2 regions of the Streptococcus nakanonensis genome follow, and region 2 is predicted to be linked to the other one. Evidence: riboswitches for the same ligand, from Rfam matches in the RefSeq annotation. Region 2 holds a riboswitch; the other holds the start of a gene.
The links. Region 2 has a riboswitch for thiamine pyrophosphate ahead of AC6I9F_RS07215 (ECF transporter S component). Riboswitches for the same ligand answer to the same signal wherever they lie in the genome.

Region 1: another riboswitch for thiamine pyrophosphate. It lies ahead of AC6I9F_RS09820 (thiamine-binding protein); the one in region 2 lies ahead of AC6I9F_RS07215 (ECF transporter S component).

The regions. Positions count from the first base shown of each region.
Region 1 covers NZ_AP027139.1:2,086,694-2,090,109, reverse strand. The annotation lists gene AC6I9F_RS09830 (Veg family protein) at 1-106, shown strand, start outside; gene cbpD (choline binding-anchored murein hydrolase CbpD) at 195-1,541, shown strand; TPP riboswitch at 1,624-1,726, shown strand; gene AC6I9F_RS09820 (thiamine-binding protein) at 1,795-2,085, shown strand; gene AC6I9F_RS09815 (ABC transporter permease) at 2,048-2,806, shown strand; gene AC6I9F_RS09810 (ABC transporter substrate-binding protein) at 2,843-3,416, shown strand, end outside.
Region 2 covers NZ_AP027139.1:1,480,935-1,484,350, forward strand. The annotation lists gene AC6I9F_RS07205 (energy-coupling factor transporter transmembrane component T) at 1-57, opposite strand, end outside; gene AC6I9F_RS07210 (ATP-binding cassette domain-containing protein) at 59-1,444, opposite strand; gene AC6I9F_RS07215 (ECF transporter S component) at 1,445-2,005, opposite strand; TPP riboswitch at 2,161-2,249, opposite strand; gene thiE (thiamine phosphate synthase) at 2,459-3,088, opposite strand; gene thiM (hydroxyethylthiazole kinase) at 3,090-3,416, opposite strand, start outside.

The DNA of each region.
Region 1 (3,416 bases), 610 kb from region 2:
GGAATTTGGGAATGTGGAAGGAGATAAACAAGCTAATGTTTACGTTGAATCCTTTACTTACTCAGATATTCTTACTGAAAAGAATTTGATTCATTATCTGGACTAAAGTGAGAAATTTTCTCACTTTTTCTTTTTTCTCCGAATAGTTTAAGTGAAGGCAATCTTCGATTTATATTATTTTTCAAGGAGGAAGAATGAAAATTTTACCGTTTATAGCAAGAGGGACAAGTTATTACTTGAAGATGTCAGTTAAAAAGCTTGTTCCTTTTTTAGTAGTAGGATTGATGCTAGCAGCGGGTGATAGTGTCTATGCCTATTCTGGAGGGAATGGATCAATTGCGCGTGGGGATGATTATCCTGCTTATTATAAAAATGGGAGTCAGGAGATTGATCAGTGGCGCATGTATTCTCGTCAGTGTACTTCTTTTGCAGCCTTTCGTTTGAGTAGTGTCAATGGTTTTGAGATTCCAAGGGCTTATGGAAATGCGAATGAATGGGGGCACCGTGCTCGTCATGAAGGCTATCGTGTAGATAATACACCGACGATTGGCTCCATTGCTTGGTCTACTGCAGGAACTTATGGGCATGTTGCCTGGGTGTCAAATGTAATGGGAGATAAGATTGAGATTGAGGAATATAACTATGGTTATACAGAAGCCTATAATAAACGAATTATAAAAGCAAATACGATGACAGGATTTATTCATTTTAAAGATTTGGCTGGTGGCAGTGTTGGGAATAGTCAAACCTCAGTTTCAACAGGAGGAACACATTATTTTAAGACTAAGTCAGCTATCAAAAATCAGCCTCTAGCTAGCGCAACTGTGATTGATTACTATTATCCTGGGGAGAATGTTCATTATGATCAAATGCTCGAAAAAGATGGGTACAAGTGGTTGAGTTATACTGCCTATAATGGAAGCTATCGTTATGTTCAATTGGAGGCTGTGAATAAAAATCCTCTAGGTAATTCTGTTCTTTCTTCAACCGGTGGAACTCATTATTTTAAGACCAAGTCTGCTATTAAAACTGAACCTCTAGCTAGCGCAACTGTGATTGATTACTATTATCCTGGGGAGAAGGTTCATTATGATCAAATTCTCGAAAAAGATGGATACAAGTGGTTGAGTTATACAGCTTATAACGGAAGTCATCGCTATATACAGCTAGAGGGAGTGACTTCTTCACAGAATTATCAGAACCAATCAGGGAATAGCTCTAATTATAGCTCAAATAATGGATCGACTGTCGGTTGGAAGAAAATAAATGGTAGTTGGTATCATTTTAAATCAAATGGGTCTAAATCAACGGGATGGTTGAAGGATGGTTCCAGCTGGTATTATTTGAAATCATCTGGTGAAATGCAGACAGGCTGGTTAAAGGAAAATGGCTCGTGGTATTATCTGGATAGTTCAGGGGCAATGAAAACAGGCTGGTATCAAGTTTTTGGTAAGTGGTATTATTCTTACTCTTCAGGTGCCTTAGCTGTTAATACGACGGTGGATGGCTACAGAGTAAACAGTGATGGAGAACGAGTATAGAAAATTGGAGTAGGAAATGTTTCCTGCTCTTTTCTGTAAGCAGTTTCCTTGACATTTTTCTTATTTTGCGCTATCATATATCTATATAATATATGGGAGTCTGTGTACAGTCTGAGAGGAAGTGTTAAACTTCGACCGCACCTGATCTGGGTAATGCCAGCGTAGGGAACGATACTTAGTCTATTCTTGACCTTTTCCATATATGGTAAAGGTTTTTCTTTTTGTCAAAGGAAAACGAGAAGAGGAGGTTTTTATGAAAGCAAGCATTGCCTTGCAAGTTTTACCCCTAGCACAGGGGATTGATCGGATAGCTGTTATCGATCAGGTCATTGCTTATCTGCAAGTTCAAGAAGTGACCATGGTGGTGACACCATTTGAAACGGTCTTGGAAGGGGAGTTTGATGAGCTTATGCGCATTCTAAAAGAAGCGCTGGAAGTGGCAGGGCAGGAGGCAGATAATGTCTTTGCCAATGTCAAAATAAATGTAGGAGAGATTTTAAGTATTGATGAGAAACTTGAAAAGTATACTGAGACGACACATTAGTCTATTGGGCTTTCTGGGAGTCTTGTCAATCTGGCAGTTAGCAGGTTTTCTTAAACTTCTCCCCAAGTTTATCCTGCCGACACCTCTTGAAATTCTCCAGTCCTTTGTTCGTGACAGAGAATTTCTCTGGCACCATAGCTGGGCGACCTTGAGAGTGGCTTTATTGGGACTGATTTTGGGAGTCTTGATTGCCTGTCTCATGGCTGTACTTATGGATAGTTTAACTTGGCTCAATGACCTGATTTACCCTATGATGGTGGTTGTTCAGACCATTCCGACCATTGCCATAGCTCCTATCTTGGTCTTGTGGCTAGGTTATGGGATTCTGCCCAAGATTGTCTTGATTATTTTGACGACAACTTTTCCTATCATCGTCAGTATTTTGGACGGTTTTAGGCATTGTGACAAGGATATGCTGACCTTGTTTAGTTTGATGCGGGCCAAGCCTTGGCAAATCCTGTGGCATTTTAAAATTCCAGTCAGCCTGCCTTACTTTTATGCAGGTCTGAGGGTCAGTGTCTCCTACGCCTTTATCACAACAGTGGTATCTGAGTGGTTGGGAGGCTTTGAAGGACTAGGTGTCTACATGATTCAGTCCAAGAAACTGTTTCAGTATGATACCATGTTCGCGATTATTATTCTGGTATCGATTATCAGTCTTCTTGGTATGAAGTTGGTCGATATCAGTGAAAAATATGTTATTAAATGGAAACGTTCGTAGAATTAGAATGTTTCAAAAAGAAAAGAGGAAATCAAAATGAAAAAAACATGGAAAGTGTTTTTAACGCTTGTAACAGCTTTTGTAGCTGTTGTGCTTGTGGCCTGTGGCCAAGGAACTGCTTCTAAGGATAATAAGGAAGCAGAACTTAAGAAGATTGACTTTATCCTAGACTGGACACCAAATACCAACCACACAGGGCTTTATGTTGCCAAGGAAAAAGGTTATTTCAAAGAAGCTGGAGTGGATGTTGACTTGAAATTGCCACCAGAAGAAAGTTCTTCTGACTTGGTTATTAACGGAAAGGCACCATTTGCAGTTTATTTCCAAGATTACATGGCTAAAAAATTGGAAAAAGGGGCAGGAATTACTGCCGTTGCAGCTATTGTTGAACACAATACATCAGGAATCATCTCTCGTAAATCTGACAATGTAGCTAGTCCAAAAGACTTGGTTGGTAAGAAATACGGAACCTGGAATGACCCAACGGAACTGGCTATGTTGAAAACCTTGGTAGAATCTCAAGGTGGAGACTTTGAGAAGGTCGAAAAAGTACCAAATAACGATTCAAACTCGATCACACCGATTGCCAATGGCGTCTTTGATGCTGCTT
Region 2 (3,416 bases):
GGATAAAATCAGCAAAAAGAGACTGATAATCGGTGTCTGGGTTGCTACTTTGACCATACTATCTCACCTCCCCTTGGGTATTGCTACTCTGAGATGTGAGTGGTTTGGTAATTGTCACTGCTTTCACATGACTGAGACCCTGACTAGTCATCTCAATCCAATAATCAACCACAGAGATCAAGGGATCCAAACGATGGCTAATGATCAGAAAACTTCTTCCTTGATTTCTCTCCTCCACAATCCACTGACAAAAATAATGACAAGCTCTATCATCCAAACCTGCAAAAGGTTCATCTAGTAAAATCACAGAAGCCTTGCTGGTCAAGATGGTCAAAAGCTGAAGAATCTTTTGCTGACCACCACTTAATTGATAGGGACTCTTATCAAGTTCCTTCTCCAGATCAAAATATCGTAAGGCTTGAAGAATACGCTGATTTCTTTCAGAATCAGGTCCATCTAATTGAAGTTCCTCTCGCAGACTGGATCGAATAAACTGCTTCTCAGCTTCCTGAACCACACCCGTCAGGTCATGATACAAACTCTTTTTCTTTTTCAGAACTGTCCCCTTCCAGGTAATGCGCCCCTTATACTTTTGAAATTGAAGAATGGAGCGAAAGAGGGTTGATTTCCCGACACCATTATCACCCAAGATACAGGAAATTCCTTGGTAGAATGTGAAATCTGCAATCGAAAAGAGGGGGCGATTATTCAGCTCACAAGTTGTTTTGTCCATATGGAATAGTTCTGGGCTAGAAGCAACCTCCTTTGAAGCAACCTGTGTCATTTCAGAGGTAGGGATTTGAAACACTTCCCTTAGTTGACCATCTCTTAGCTCCACCATATGGTCAATATAGGCTTCATAGTCCGTTAAATCATGGTCGCACAAAATAACTGTCTTCCCATCAGAGACCAACTCTTTTAGAATCTCCAATATCTCTATCCTACTCTTGCGGTCAATGGAAGCGAAAGGCTCATCCAAGAGATAGACCCTAGGATTCATAGCAAAGAGAACAGCCAAGGCAGCCTTTTGCTTTTCTCCACCTGATAAGTGATGGATGGGACGGTGCAAGATCTTCTCACAGCGACATTGTCGAACCACCTCTGCTATTTTTGAATCAATTTCCTGAAGGTGATAGCCGATATTCTCCAAGGTAAAAATCAGCTCCTCAAACAAGCTCTCCATGGTAAATTGATGATTAGGATTTTGAAAGAGAATACCAACCGTCTGGACACGTTCGATGATAGAAAGCTGACTGACCTCGCTCCCATTTATCAGTACTTGACCGCTATAGGGAAGAGAACTAACTTGGGCAATCATTTGAAAGAGACTCGATTTTCCAGAACCACTGCTCCCAACCAACAAGGTAAAAGCTTGCTCATGAAAAGTAAAATCAATCGGTTCCGAAAAAATTGGGGACTGAATCTCCCGTAATTCCAGACCCATCTATGCTTTTCCTCCAGCTGCAAACTGATGATAAAGTTTGACAATGGCACGAACCAAGATGGTACAGAAGAAAAAGACGGAAATAAAACGTACCACTAGCAAGGAAAGTACAAAAGGCACTGAAAAGGCGTAGTAACCTAACTTAATGTATTCATAGACAAAGCTAACAAGCGTAATCCCAATACTATTGGCAGTTAGAGAGAGCCAACTTTCATAGCGATTCTTGGTTACGATAAAACCAAGTTCACTTCCCAAACCTTGAACCAAGCCAGACAAAAGGGCACCTAGCCCGAATTGGCTACCATAAAGGACTTCAGCAAGCGCAGCTAGCACTTCTCCAATCGTTGCACTTCCGACTCTCGGAACAAAGATGGCAGCAATGGGCGCAGCCATACACCAGAGTCCAAAAAGGATTTCATTGGCAAAAGCCTGTAAACCAAGAGGTGTTAAGAGTAGGCTGAGAATATTATACACATATCCTGAACCAACGAAAACCCCACCAAAAAAGATAGACAAGAAAGCAAGCAAAATAACATCTTTTAACTGCCATTTTTTCAACATAAAAAACTCCTTTTTAAAGAAAAGTGGGGTGCTCAAGGTGAGCTGCCAAAAGGCTTTATAACACCTTCATCCAGTTTCGTAAAAGAAAAAACTCTAATTACAGATAGGAATTAGAGTTCAGCTTACAAGATTAGACCGTTCTTTTCGACATACGAAAAAAGCGTTTCACATTTCCCTTCGCCAGTCTTAACTGTATCAGGTTCAATGGGTATCATCTCAGCCTAAAGCACCCCAAATGTCTTTATTATTTAATTATGTGATTATTATAACACACATTTTATACTAGTTCAAGAAATTGAACTGGAAATACAGCCTTGCACTCACAAAGACAGCAGATCTTTCTTTTGCAAAAAACAAATGACCTGTTTGATGAATTAGCCATTCAAGCTGAATCTGGACATATCTTTTTAGAAAAGGAAAACTTCCACTTACTTAGAATCCAAGGATAGATACCTATTGTTCACTCATTTCTCGAACAGTTTTTTCTATATTTTTTGCATACGATATTGCTGAAATGATTGAAACACCGTCAACATTGGTCTTCATAATGTCTTTAATATGTTGCGTCTGTATCCCACCAATTGCAACTAAGGGCATTTGTGGCAATAGTTTTCTCATCAATTTAAGACCTTCATAACCTATAGCGCCACCAGCATCATCTTTTGACTGGGTATCAAATACAGGACCAACACCAACATAATCTACATATTCAACTTTTGACTGTTGAAATTCTTTCTCGTTTTTTATAGAAAGACCAATTATTTTATCTGGCATCAATTTTCTAATTTCATCAACACCTAGGTCATCTTGTCCTACATGAACCCCATCAGCATCTATTTCTAATGCCAACTCTATATCATCATTTACGATAAACGGTACATTGTATTTTTTACAAAGTTTTTTAAGTTTTATTGCTAATTCCAGTTTTTCTTTACCTTCTAAAGCACCTTTACCTTTTTCTCGAAATTGAAATAAAGTTATACCACCTTTTAAAGAATCTTCAACAACTGTATATAAATCCTTACCTAAGCAAGTAGTCGTTCCACAAATAAAATATAATTTTAATAGTTCTTTATTAAACATCTTATTTCACCTTTTTAAATGTTTCTATATCTTTATCAGTAACTTCATATAATGCATTAATAAATTCAACTTTAAACGTTCCTGGTAGATGTCCATTAGGACGCTTTTCTGCCATTTCCCCGGCAATATTATATGCTAACATTGCTGTTTCTAAAGATTTCAATTCTTGACCTTTTTCTAGTCCGATAAAGCTTGCTACTACAGCACCTAATAAGCATCCTGTCCCAATAACTTTTGGCATCATGGCACTACCATTATGAATCGTTACCACTTCTCCATTTACCGCAATAGCATCCACTTCACCTGTTACTACAATTGGAATATTGAA